DNA from 4 places in the Kitasatospora sp. MY 5-36 genome. Region 1 is predicted to be linked to each of the others. Evidence: riboswitches for the same ligand, from Rfam matches in the RefSeq annotation. Region 1 holds a riboswitch; each other region holds the start of a gene.
What was found. A riboswitch is a leader RNA that binds a small molecule or an ion and turns the genes downstream of it on or off. The one in region 1 is predicted to bind cobalamin.

Region 1 (3,205 bases):
CGAGGCCGACCGGCCGCCAGCGGGAGTTGGAGGTGCCGGCCTCGGTGGTCGGGTAGAAGTTGATGTCCACCACGCGGTCGAGGAACGTCACGGCCGTGCGGACGGTGGCGTCGAGGCGCTCCCAGTCCATGGCGCCGAGCAGGTCGTCGACCGTGGCACCGGGGGCCACGTGGGCGCCGAGGTTGACCGAGCCGAGGTTGCAGACGGCGGTCTCGGAGTCGTCCGTGACCTCCAGGATCTCCGTGCACAGGTTGGAGGAGTGCACGGTGCGGCCCGGCAGGGCGGTCTGGTTGGCGGCGCGGTTGGAGGCGTCCTTGAAGGTCATCCAGCCGTTGCCGGTCTGCGCCAGGGTGCGCATCATGCGGGCGTACAGGGTCTGCGCCGGGATGGTGCGGACGGCCTTGCCGGCCAGCTCGGCCTTGCGGTAGGCCTCGTCGAAGTCGGCGCCCCACAGGTCGACCAGCTCCGGCACGTCGGCCGGGGAGAACAGCGACCAGTCCTGGTTGGCGTTGACCCGGCGCATGAACTCGTCCGGGATCCAGTGCGCCAGGTTGAGGTTGTGGGTGCGGCGGGCCTCTTCGCCGGTGTTGTCGCGGAGCTCCAGGAACTCCTCGATGTCGGCGTGCCAGGTCTCCAGGTAGACGCAGGCCGCGCCCTTGCGGCGGCCGCCCTGGTTGACGGCGGCGACCGAGGAGTCGAGGGTGCGCAGGAACGGCACGATGCCGTTGGACTTGCCGTTGGTGCCGCGGATCAGGCTGCCGCGCGAGCGGATGCGCGAGTAGGACAGGCCGATGCCGCCGGCGTGCTTGGACAGGCGGGCGATCTGCGCGTAGCGGTTGTAGATCGAGTCCAGGTTGTCCAGCGGCGAGTCGAGCAGGTAGCAGCTCGACATCTGCGGGTGCCGGGTGCCGGAGTTGAACAGCGTCGGCGAGGAGGTCAGGTACTCCAGGCGGCTCATCAGGCCGTACAGCTCGGCCACCTCGCGCACCGACTGCTCGGAGTCGCCGACCGCCAGGCCGCAGGCGACGCGGAGCAGGAAGTGCTGCGGGGTCTCGATCACCTTGCGGGTGATCGGGTGGCGCAGCAGGTAGCGGGACTGCACGGTGCGCAGGCCGAAGTACTCGAAGCGGTCGTCGCCGGCGGTGTCGATCAGCGCGTCCAGGGCGGCGGCGTGCTTGGCGACGAAGTCCGCGGTGGTGTCGCCGATCAGGCCCTCGGTGTGGCCGACGGCGATCGAGGCGGAGAAGGACACCGAGCCCTGGCTGTTCGCCTCGTCGACGATCTCCAGCGCGAGCAGGCGGGCGGCCAGCTTCGAGTACTGGGGGTCCTCGGCGATCATCGACGCGGCGGCGTCCACGGCCAGCCCGCGCAGCTCGGCGAAGTCCGAGCCGGCGTGGCGGCCGCGCAGCGCGGCGGCGGCGACATGGCCGGGGTCGACCTCGGTGAGGTCGGTGCTGCGGTCGGTGAGCAGCCGCAGCAGCGCGCCCCCGGGGTCGGAGACCGTCGGGTCGGTGAAGGCGGTACCGGAGCCCTGGGCGGGCAGGGTGGCTGAGGCAGCGGTGGTCAAGGCGCTCTCTCCTGGCGGCGATCGGCGGCGGTGCTCGGGGGGCCACCGGGCCGATCTGGGCAGGGGAGCACGGCGCGAACGCAAAAAAGCGTCGCGCGAGGTGACTCCCCGGCCCGCCCGCGAGGCCCGGAGGGGTACTGCTGGTGCCGGCGCGGCCTCTGCGGGAGGGCCGTGGCGCACGCCGTCGGCAGGTACTCGGACTCGCGGGGTGCGGCTGCTGGAGCCGCCCGCTCACCGCTGCGGGGCAGTCCCGGATTCGCACCGGGTTCCCCTGCATCGACAGCAGAAGCGAGCATACATGTTGTGCCGCCGGACTGCGGCGGCACCATATGTTGTGCCTGTCGTGTCGCGGATGTGCGTGGGCCGGGCAGCCGGTCAGTGCTTCAGATAGACCTTGTACGTGCTCGAATCGCCGGTCGGCGACGTGAATTGGGCGACCAGCCGGTAGTGTCCGGCGGCGCCCAGGGCCTCGCTCAGGGCCCGGTCGGTGGCCCTCGGCGCGGTGCTGTCGAGGACGACCATGGTGAACCAGCCGTCCCGGATCGCGGCGACGCTGCCGTCGTCGCCGTGGTGCTCGACGCCGGCCCCGTCGCGGTAGTCGGTGCCGGCGCGCGCGGAGACCCACTGCTCGGGCTTGGAGACGCCGCCGAGGTAGTACTCGGCGAGTCCGTCGACCTCGGTGAGGTAGCGGCCCTGGGGCTCCGTGTGGACCCGCAGGACGGCCAGCAGGCGGCCGGAGTCGGGCCCGTTCTGGTAGCGCAGCGCGGACTGCTCCAGGCCGAGGGCGAGCAGGGCGACCCAGACCAGGATGCCGAGCTGGGGGTGGCGGAAGTGGGCGCCGACCAGCCGGGTCAGGCCGACCCCGGCGAGCGGGGCGGCCAGCAGCATGCCGTAGCCGAGGTGGCGGAACAGCGCGCCGGAGGTGCCGGTCCACAGGTGGGCGGCGGGGACCAGCAGGGCGGTGGCGGTCAGGACGGCCCCGAGCAGGGCGCGCCGGCCCCGGGTGGTGGGGAGGGGCTCCTTCTCCGGCGCGTCGTGCTCGGGCATCTGTTCGCGGCGCGCGTAGGCGATGGTGCCGGCCACCGCGAGGACGGTGAACAGGCCGGCCCACTGGAGCGTGCCGAGCAGGACCGAGCCGGCCGAGCCGGGGGCGTTGCCGCGCGAGGGCGACCACCCGGCGACCTTGCCGAGGGTGCCGTACGGGAGCAGTAGGACGAGGGTGCCCAGGGCCGTCAGCAGTGAGCGCAGGGCGGCCGGGCCCACCCGGTGGTACGGCCGGGCGCAGGCGAAGGCGAGGGCCACCAGGGCGGGGACGGCGAAGGCCGCCGAGTAGGCCGTGGCGCAGGCCAGCGCCGTGGGCGGGGCGGCGAGCAGGGCCAGGGCCGGATGGCGGCCTGCGGTGAACACCGTGGTCCAGGCCGCGAGGGCGACCAGCAGGACGGCGAGGGACTCGGGCGCGGCGTAGAAGCCGACCACGACGGTGGACTGGAGGACGGCGTACCCGGCGATGGCGCAGATGGCGACCCGCTCGTTGAACAGCCGCCGGGTCAGCGAGTACAGCAGGACCGTGGTGAGCAGCGCGAAGCCGAGGCTGAGCAGCCGGGTGCCCCAGATGCCGTTGGCGTCGGCGGCGGCGCC
Region 2 (3,205 bases), on a different contig from region 1:
CCCTCGCGCAGGCCGCGGGCGAGCAGCGCCGCCTCGGTGGCCTTCTGCTTGGCGAAGGCCAGCCAGCGGGCGATCTGCGGGTCGATGTCGCGTTCGAGGGTGGCGTCGATCGGCACGTGCAGCAGGGAGCAGGACGGCGCGACGTCGACGGTGTCGGCGAGGCCCAGCAGGGTCGCCAGGGTCGTGAGGGACTTCTCCAGGTCGTTGATCCAGATGTTGCGCCCGTCGATCACCCCCGCCACCAGCCGCTTGCCGGGCAGGCCGCCGGCGGCGGCGAGGTCCTCCAGGTTGGCCGCGGCCGGGCCGGTGAAGTCCAGTGCCAGACCCTCGATCGGGGCCTTCGCCAGGACCGGCAGGGCCTCGCCGAGCCGGTCGAAGTAGCTCGCGACCAGCAGCTTGGGCCGGTCGGTGAGGGCGCCCAGCTCGCGGTAGGCGCGGGCGGCGGCGTTGAGCTCGGCCGGGGTGCGGTCCTGGACCAGCGCGGGCTCGTCCAACTGCACCCAGTCGGCGCCGGCGGCGCGCAACCCGGCCAGCAGCTCCGCGTAGACGGGCAGCAGCCGGTCCAGCAGGGTGATCGGCTGGAAGTCGGCGGCCACCCCGGGCGCCGGCTTGGCGAGCAGCAGGTAGGTGACCGGCCCGACCAGCACCGGCCGGGCCGCGTGGCCGAGCAGCAGCGCCTCGCGCAGCTCGCCGACGGCCTTGGCCGGGTTCGCCGTGAACACCGTGTCCGGCCCCAGCTCCGGCACCAGGTAGTGGTAGTTGGTGTCGAACCACTTGGTCATCTCCAGCGGGGCGACATCCTGGTTGCCGCGCGCCATGGCGAAGTACCCGTCCAGCGGGTCGGCTTCGACCGCGGCCCGGTGCCGGGGCGGGATCGCGCCGACGGCGACCGTGGTGTCCAGCACGTGGTCGTAGAGCGAGAAGTCACCGGTCGGGACCTCTTCGACGCCGGAGTCGGCGAGCTGCTGCCAGTTCCCCCGGCGCAGGTCGGCGGCGGTGGCCAGCAGCACCTCGGCGGTGACCGAGCCCTTCCAGTAGCCCTCGATGGCCTTCTTGAGCTCCCGGCCCCGGCCCTGGCGGGGGTAGCCGTACGCGGTGGCGACGCTCGCCGCGGCTGCGGACTTCGTGGTCAAGGGACTCTCCTTCGCGAGTCTGTTCTCCTCAGGTACCCGGAGACGGCACGAGGGCGCGAAGGGATGACGTACCCGGCGGCGGCCGTCACGGGAACGTACGGGCCTGGTCCGCCTGGTATGGTCGCCGACCCGCCCACGAGGTCACCGGATAGCCGCGCGCGGGTCGTCCGCGGGCGGGCAGTGGCAGGTCTTCGGACTCGCGGGCGCGTCCGTCCCGTGAAGGGCGGATACCTACTGGCCGTCGCTTCCCAGACCCGTCCCGGGTCCAGTGCGTATGACGGCGGTCGTTCCCACTCACCGCTGCGGGGCAGTCCCGGACTGGCCAGTCGAAAGGCGTCACCGGGTTCCCTCTTGCGACGCCCTGCCTGGCGGACAGGGCGAACCAGCTGCACCGTCAGCTTAGGGGCAAAGCGCCGGGCCTGGCGCGGGAATCTCGGAACCCGTCCGGATGGTGGGACGCCACCATGGCCCGCGGGGCCGGTGGTCAGGTCCGCGTCGGGGTGTCCGGCGTGCGCGGCAGGGCGGCGCGGATGTCCGCGAGCAGTCCGGTCAGGCCGCGTCCCGGGCCCAGTCGGCCGTCCAGTCGCGCGAGCTGGTCGGCCGGGATGCCCGCCAGTATCCGTTCGGCTTCGACCAGCAGCCGCCGTCCCCGCTGGAGGTCGGACCTCATCCTGGCGACCTGCGCCTGCGCTCCGCCCAGCTGGCGGCGGGCGGATTCCAGTGCGGCGTGCTGTTCCGGGGTCAGGACGACGACGTCGACCCCGTCCAGCGTCATCGTCCGGTGCTTCGCGGGCTTGGGCACGATGGTCGGCCTTTCGGTTCAGGGGTGCGCCGGGCCGGTGGGCCGCGCGGCGGTCGGCGGCCCCGCCGTGGTGTCCGGGCCGAGCCGGGTGTCCGGGCCGGATGGGGCGTCCGGGCCGGGCGGGGCCTCGAAGCGCACCGTGGGCTCGAAGTTGGCGCGGCGGGCCGCGCGGCGGAAGACGGTGAGGACGGCCGGCCCGACGACGAGCACGGCGGTGAAGGTGGTGACGGCGCGGCCGGTGTCCCAGCCGAGCGAGGTGGCCAGGTCGAACAGCAGGTAGCGGTGCCACTGCTCGGTGAAGGGCAGGCCCGGCAGGTAGGCGATCGAGCTGTTCGGGTCGGTGGAGAACGGCCAGAAGGAGAGGTTCAGCAGGAAGCCGAAGAGGTAGCCGGAGAACGCCCCGTACCCGGCCAGCAGCGGCACCTCCCAGCGCCGTCCGGCCCCCGGCAGCAGTCCGGCGAGCATGCCGACGAAGGCGCAGCCGAACATCTGGTACGGCATCCAGGGGCCGACGCCGCCGGTGAGCAGCGCGGAGGCGAACAGCGAGGTGCAGCCGAGGGTGAAGCCGAAGCCGGGGCCGAAGACCCGGCCGGCCAGCACCAGGATGAAGAAGACCGTCTCCACTCCGGCGGTGCCGGCGCCGAGCGGGCGGAGTCCGGCGTTGACGGCGGACAGGACGCCGAGCATGGCGAGGGCCTTGGCGTCGATGCCGCCCGCGGAGATCTCCGCGACGACGACGGCGAGCACCAGGACCAGCAGGGCGCCGAAGATCAGCGGCGGCGCGTAGTTGGAGCCGAACCGCCCGGGCGCGACGACGAACGGCCAGGTGAAGGCCACCAGCCCGATGAAGGCGGCCAGGGCGACGACGACGCGGGCCCGGCCGGGGATCCGGACGGCGGTCACCGGGCGGCCTCCACCGCTTCCACGGCCGGCGCGACCTGACGCACCGTCAGATAGCCGAGCGGGGCGAGGATCTTGGCGGTCTGCGGGGCGAAGGTGGGCGAGGCGACGATGACCTCGGCGGTGGGCCCGTCGGCGACGATCTCGCCCTCGGCCATCACCACGACGCGGTCGGCGGCGGAGGCGACGAACTCGACGTCGTGGGTGGAGACGACGACCGTACGGCCTTCGGCGGCGAGGGCGTCCACGATGCCGGTGAGCGCCTCCTTCGCCTGGTAGTCGAGCCCCCGGGTGGGTTCGTCCAGCAGCACGACCCTTGGTGCGGCGGCGAGTTGGATCGCCAGGACGAGGGCCAGCTTCTGCCCCTCGG
Region 3 (3,205 bases), on a different contig from region 1:
CCGCGCTGCGCGCCGTCCAGGTCGCGGGGCCGGGTGCGGCCCCCGAGCTGGTCGAGGTCCCCTCGCGGGAGCCCGGCCCGGGAGCCGTGCGGATCACCGTGGAGGCGTGCGGGGTCTGCCACTCCGACCTGCTCATCGCCGGCGGCCTGCTGCCCGGCAGCACCTTCCCGATCACCCCGGGGCACGAGATCGCCGGCCGCGTCGACGCCCTCGGCGAGGGCGTGGAGGGCTGGCGGGTCGGCGACCGGGTCGCGGTCGGCTGGTACGGCGGCAGCTGCGGGCACTGCGACGCGTGCCGGGCGGGCGACGGCCTGCACTGCGCGCGGGCCGAGATCCCGGGCGTCGCCTATCCGGGCGGGTTCGCCGACTCCGTCGTCGTCCCGGCCGTGGCCCTGGCGGCGGTCCCGGACGAGCTCACCGCGGTCGAGGCGGCGCCGCTGGCCTGCGCGGGGGTGACGGTCTTCAACGCCCTGCGCCGCTCCGCCGCACGGCCCGGGGACACCGTCGCCATCCTGGGGATCGGCGGACTCGGCCACCTGGGCGTCCAGTTCGCCGAGAAGATGGGCTTCCGCACCGTCGCCATCGCCCGCGGCCAGGAGAAGGGGCCGCTCGCGCTCCGGCTCGGCGCCGCCCACTACATCGACAGCACCGCGGGCGATGTCGCCGAGGCCCTACGGCAGTTGGGGGGTGCGAAGGTGGTCCTGTCCACCGTCACCAACGCGCCCGCCGTGGTGGCGACGATCGACGGGATCACCCGCCGGGGCGAGCTCGTCATGGTCGGACTCCCGGCGGAGCCGCTGGAGCTGAGCGCCCTGCAGTTGATCCAGGGCGACCGGAAGGTCTACGCGCACTCCTCGGGCATCGCGGTCGACACCCAGGACACGCTGCGCTTCGCGGCGCAGACGGGGGTGAGGGCCTGGGTCGAGGAGGTGCCGCTGGAGCGGACCGCGGCGGCGGTGGAGAAGATGGCGGCCAACCGGGCCCGCTTCCGGATGGTCGTCACCACCGGCCGCTGAGCGGCGGTCATCGGAGCCGGCTCTCGGAGTCGGCCCTCGGAGCCGGTCCCTCGGGGCCGGCTCCCGGCGTGTCCGGGCAGGTGGACGGGGGTGAGCGGCACTCCGGTGGCGCGGCGCGGGCGCGTACCCCTGGACTTACTAGGACGTCCAACTATATGGTCGACGGCAGGTCCGCGGTGTCAGGGAAGCCGGTGTGAGTCCGGCACGGTCCCGCCACTGTGACCGGGGAGTCCGTCCTCGCAGATGACGGCCACTGGCAGCCAGCCGGGAAGGCCTGAGGGCGTGCGGTGATCCGGGAGTCAGGATACCGGCCGCGGGTGGTTCGTGTTTTCCACGAGGATGGAGACGACACACATGACTCCGGGCTGCTCCCGTTCCATCGCGCCCGGCTGTCCCGTGCCGACGGCCGCCGGGGCGCCAGCGTCCTGACGTACCGTCACACCGCCGTACGCCCGTGCCGAGGGGCGCGCCACCGTGCGCCCGCCGACCGGCGGCGGCCTCCATTCCTCCTCTCCCCACCCCTGTCGAGAGTAGGAACCGATGGTCCGAGAACTGACCCACTTCATCGCCGGCAAGCCCACCGCCGGCACCTCCGGCCGCTTCGGCGACGTGTACGACCCCAACACCGGCCGGGTGCAGGCCCGGGTGCCCCTGGCGAGCCGCGCCGAGGTCGAGGCGGTGATCGCCGACGCCGAGCAGGCCCAGCCCGCGTGGGCCGCCTGGAACCCGCAGCGGCGGGCCCGCGTCCTGCTGCGCTTCCTCCAACTCGTCGAGCAGGAGAAGGACGAGCTGGCCCGGCTGCTCTCCGCCGAGCACGGCAAGACCGTGGCCGACGCCCACGGCGACATCCAACGCGGCCTGGAGGTCGTGGAGTTCGCCGCCGGCATCCCGCACCTGCTGAAGGGCGAGTTCAGCGACAACGCCGGGACGGGCATCGACGTGTACTCGATGCGCCAGCCGCTCGGCGTGGTCGCGGGCATCACGCCGTTCAACTTCCCGGCGATGATCCCGCTCTGGAAGGCCGCGCCCGCGCTGGCCTGCGGAAACGCCTTCGTGCTCAAGCCCTCGGAGCGCGACCCCTCGGTGCCGCTGCGGCTGGCCGAGCTGTTCCTGGAGGCCGGGCTGCCGCCGGGCGTGCTCAACGTCGTCAACGGCGACAAGGAGGCCGTGGACACCTTGCTGGAGGACCCGCGCGTCCAGGCGCTCGGCTTCGTCGGCTCCACGCCGGTCGCCCAGTACGTGTACGCCACCGCCGCCGCGCACGGGAAGCGGGCGCAGTGCTTCGGCGGGGCCAAGAACCACCTGATCGTGATGCCGGACGCCGACCTCGACCAGGCGGCGGACGCGCTGATCGGCGCCGGGTACGGCTCGGCCGGGGAGCGCTGCATGGCGATCTCGGTGGCCGTCCCGGTGGGGGAGGCGACGGCGGACGCCCTGGTGGCGAAGCTGGTCGAGCGGATCGGCGCGCTCAAGGTCGGGCGCTCGGACGACCCGGCGGCGGACTTCGGCCCGCTGGTCGGCGCCGACGCGCTGGCGCGGGTGCGCGGCTACCTGGACCTCGGGGTCGAGGAGGGCGCCGAACTCGTCGTCGACGGACGGGACTTCCGGCTGGCGGGGCACGAGGACGGCTACTTCCTCGGCGCCTCGCTGTTCGACCGGGTCACGCCCGGCATGCGGATCTACCGGGAGGAGATCTTCGGGCCGGTGCTCACCGTGGTGCGTGCCGCCGACTACGAGGAGGCGCTGCGGCTGCCCAGCGAGCACGAGTTCGGCAACGGGGTGGCCATCTACACCCGGGACGGCGACACCGCCCGGGACTTCGCCCGGCGGGTGAACACCGGCATGGTCGGGGTCAACGTGCCGATCCCGGTGCCGATCGCCTACCACACCTTCGGCGGCTGGAAGCGCTCCGCGTTCGGCGACCTCAACCAGCACGGGCCGGACTCGATCCGCTTCTACACCCGCACCCGCACCGTCACCTCGCGCTGGCCCTCCGGGGCCAAGGAGGGCGCGAGCTTCACCATCCCGACGATGGGCTGAGGCGCGCCGTGCACACCCATCTGACCGACGACCAGCTCGCCATCGTCGCGACCACCCGGGACTTCGCCCGCGAGCACCTCGCCCCGTACGCCGTCGCGTGGGACCAGGCCAAGCACTTCCCGGTCGACGTCCTGCGCAAGGCCGCCGAC
Region 4 (3,205 bases), on a different contig from region 1:
TCGGTCGGCCTGAGCGCCGACGGCCTGCGTGCGGTGGCCGGCGGGGACGCGGTGCTGCAGAGCTGGGAGCTGCCCGGCGGCCGACCGCTCGGCCGGGTCGACGCCCGTGGGCCCGACGGCCGTGCCGAGAGCGGTGAGGAGGGCATGCTCGGGAACTCGGTCCTGTTCACCGCCGATGCCCGGCAGGCCCTGGTGATCGGCCGGGACGGCGCGCTGCGGCTGTGGGACCTGGACAGCGGCCGCTGCGTGCGGGTGCTCACCGGCGACGGCGAGCGGCCGACCACCGCCGCCGCGATGAGCGCGGATGGCACCCGGGCAGCGAGCGTGGCGCTGTTCGGCGAGATCCAGCTGCACGCCCGGCTCGGCGCTCCGCCGCTGGCGCTGAGTCATCCGGCGTGCGGCTGGCTCTCGTTCGACGCAGACGGCCACCGGCTGCTGTCCGGCAGCGCGTACGGCGACCGCTCGCTGCGGCTGTGGGACGCCGGCACCGGGCAATTCCTCCGCGCCTTCGACTTCGAGGTCCTGCCGTGGGACGCCGGTACCGGGCCGGATGAGCTGTCGGTCCTTCACCTCTCCGCCGGCGGCCGGTTCGCCTACACAGGCCACCGGCTCGGCACGGTGCGGATCTGGGACGCCGACACCGGCCGCTGCCTGCGCGAGCTGGAAGGAGGTGGCGGCCAGGTGTGGAGTCTCACCGCCACCGCGGACGACAGCCTGCTGCTCTTCGGCTGTGCGGACGGCTCGGTGCGGGCGTGGGCGCTGGACTGGGAGCTGTCCGCCGGGCAGTGACGATCGGCCGGCCGGGACACCGGCTCAGTTCCGCAGTGGCCGGGCGGGCATTCGGGCTCGGGACGGTACGGTCACCGCCCCACACCGCTGCGCGTCAGCCCCGGGTTCGCACCGGGTTCCCCCGCTCGGCCACCGCGGACGCTACCGCACAGGTCCATCGCCCGACGAGGTGATGTGATCGACCTGACGCCCCGTTGACTCTCCGTCGGTCAGCGTGGTCTGATGAACCGATTTTTTGCCCTCGGCATTCAGGGGAAGCCGGTCCAACTCCGGCGCTGACCCGCAACCGTGGACCCACCTGAGGGTGGGGGAGCCGGAATGCCTGGACCGGGGGTCTGTTCACAGAGCACTTGCGTCGTCGCGGACTACGACGCGGTTTCGACGGCCCCGTGCCCGCGGGCGACCGTCGGCTGCGCCGTCGCCTCGCGTGTCGACCGACCAGGGAGTCGTCGTGAGGGTCAGCAGCAATCGCACACGTCACAGGAACCGGGACCTCGCCTCGCTGGTGGTCGCCGGCACCGTCGCCGTCGCCGCCTGCGGCACGGTCCTGCTCGGGTACCCGGGTACCGCCTCGGCCGACCCGATCGAGCAGTGCACGGCGACGACGGGGGCGATCGTCGCCGTCGACTTCACCCACTGGGGCGGCGGCGTCGTCCGGGGCTGCGACGCCCACCCCACGACGGGCATGAACCTGCTGCACAACGCCGGCTTCACCACGACCGGCACCGAGCACGACGGACCGGCCTTCATCTGCCGGCTCGGGACCGGGACCTTCAACGGCGGCGCCCAGTACCCGACACCGGCCGAGGAGCCGTGCGTCAACACCCCGCAGGCCACCGCGTACTGGTCGTACTGGATTGCCGAACCCGGCCAACAGGCCTGGTCCTACAGCCGGTTCGGGGCCGGCACGCAGAAGCCCAAGCCCGGCGAGGTCGAGGCCTGGGTCTACGGCGGTACGGACGTCGGCGGAACCAGCGGGGCGCCGAACTTCACCCCGGACTCCGTCCGCGCCAGGAACGGCGGCCCCTCGCCCTCCGCCTCCCCGTCGGCGTCGCCCTCGCCCGCGGTGGCCCTGAGCGCGCCCGAGGGGAGGAAACCCGACGCGGCCAGGGGGAGCGCCTACCTCACCGACCCGGCCCGGCTGATCGACGGCCACTACTACGAGGGCTTCCCGGCCTTCGCCGACTTCGGCCTGACCATCGACGGGGCCTACGCCCTCGCCGCGACCGGCACCGACGACGCCGCACTGCGCCGGATCGTCGACTTCCTCGACCAGCAGGGCAAGGACGCGAGCGAGCGCACCGTCAACGACTGGACCGCGATCGGCACCGAGTACGCCGGCGGCGGGTCCATCGGCAAGGAGGCGCTGCTCGCCGAGGCCGTCGGCCGCAACCCGCGGGACTTCGGCGGCCACGACCTGATCGCCGCCCTCGCCGCGCTGGTGTGCGCCAAGGCCGACGCGACCACCGGCTGCGCCGCCCCGGGCAACTACGCCTACGCCACCTCCGTCTTCTCCCAGGCGCTCGCCGTCATGGCCCAGCTCCGGGCCGGGGAGTCCACCAGCGCCGCCCCCGCGATCGCCTACCTGAAGGGCCTCCAGCACCCGGACGGCTCCTGGCCGAGCCTGATCCCCGCCACCGGCGACTCCGACGTGGACAGCACGGCGATGGCCGCCATGGCCCTCGCCCTCGTCCCCGGGGACGAGGCCGCCCAGGCGGTCGACCAGGGGCTCGGCTGGCTCGCCGCGCGGCAGCTGCCCGACGGCGGCTTCCCCGGCGCTTCCGGCGACTCCACCAACTCGGCCGCGCTGGCCGTCCAGGGCATGACGCTGCGCCAGGCCGCCGCCGGTGGACAGATCGCCAAGGCGCTCGACTTCCTCGCCGGGCAGCAGAACGGCGACGGCGGGTTCAACGTCGCGGCGGCCGGGCAGCGGGGTTCGGACGTCCGCGCGTCCACGCAGGTGCTGGGCGGTGCCACCGGCATCTCCTTCGGGACGCTGTCCCGCGACCTCGCGGGCACGCCGACGCCGACTCCCACCGGGACTCCGACCACCACCCCGACGGGAACGCCCACCCCGACGGTCAGTCCCACCGGGACGCCGACCGGCACCCCGGCGGGCTCGCCCACGACGACCGCGCCGATCCCGGCCACCGACACCCCTTCGTCCGGCGGCATCGACACCCCGAAGGGTGACAGTGCCGCCGGGGCAGAGGGCGTGACGGTGCGGACCGGTTCAGGCGGCCTGGCCAGTACCGGAAGCCAGGCACTGGCACTGACGGCGGGAGCCGGCGCGCTGACCGCGCTCGGCGCCGGGGCCGTCCTCGTCGCCCGTCGCCGCACCGCGGCCGCCCCGGGGCGTCACCGGTGAGCCGGGGACTCGGCACGCGCCTCGCCCGGCTGTCCGGGGCGGCGTCGC

Region 2: linked by a shared signal. The riboswitch ahead of AE652_RS33320 (5-methyltetrahydropteroyltriglutamate--homocysteine S-methyltransferase) and the one ahead of AE652_RS17280 (ribonucleoside-diphosphate reductase subunit alpha) in region 1 are both predicted to bind cobalamin.
Region 3: linked by a shared signal. The riboswitch ahead of AE652_RS20295 (CoA-acylating methylmalonate-semialdehyde dehydrogenase) and the one ahead of AE652_RS17280 (ribonucleoside-diphosphate reductase subunit alpha) in region 1 are both predicted to bind cobalamin.
Region 4: linked by a shared signal. The riboswitch ahead of AE652_RS19725 (prenyltransferase/squalene oxidase repeat-containing protein) and the one ahead of AE652_RS17280 (ribonucleoside-diphosphate reductase subunit alpha) in region 1 are both predicted to bind cobalamin.

Annotation. Positions count from the first base shown of each region.
Region 1 is NZ_LFVW01000237.1:311-3,515, reverse strand. Features, by position in the region: gene AE652_RS17280 (ribonucleoside-diphosphate reductase subunit alpha) at 1-1,543, opposite strand, end outside; cobalamin riboswitch at 1,736-1,870, opposite strand; partial or broken gene AE652_RS17275 (glycosyltransferase family 39 protein) at 1,943-3,205, opposite strand, start outside.
Region 2 is NZ_LFVW01000675.1:90-3,294, forward strand. Features, by position in the region: partial or broken gene AE652_RS33320 (5-methyltetrahydropteroyltriglutamate--homocysteine S-methyltransferase) at 1-1,133, opposite strand, end outside; cobalamin riboswitch at 1,298-1,535, opposite strand; gene AE652_RS33325 (hypothetical protein) at 1,618-1,935, opposite strand; gene AE652_RS33330 (ECF transporter S component) at 1,954-2,838, opposite strand; gene AE652_RS33335 (ABC transporter ATP-binding protein) at 2,835-3,205, opposite strand, start outside.
Region 3 is NZ_LFVW01000296.1:3,258-6,462, reverse strand. Features, by position in the region: gene AE652_RS20300 (alcohol dehydrogenase catalytic domain-containing protein) at 1-1,016, shown strand, start outside; cobalamin riboswitch at 1,156-1,347, shown strand; gene AE652_RS20295 (CoA-acylating methylmalonate-semialdehyde dehydrogenase) at 1,557-3,056, shown strand; gene AE652_RS20290 (acyl-CoA dehydrogenase family protein) at 3,065-3,205, shown strand, end outside.
Region 4 is NZ_LFVW01000281.1:10,185-13,389, forward strand. Features, by position in the region: gene AE652_RS19720 (WD40 repeat domain-containing serine/threonine protein kinase) at 1-789, shown strand, start outside; cobalamin riboswitch at 835-911, opposite strand; cobalamin riboswitch at 990-1,134, shown strand; gene AE652_RS19725 (prenyltransferase/squalene oxidase repeat-containing protein) at 1,241-3,157, shown strand; partial or broken gene AE652_RS19730 (hypothetical protein) at 3,154-3,205, shown strand, end outside.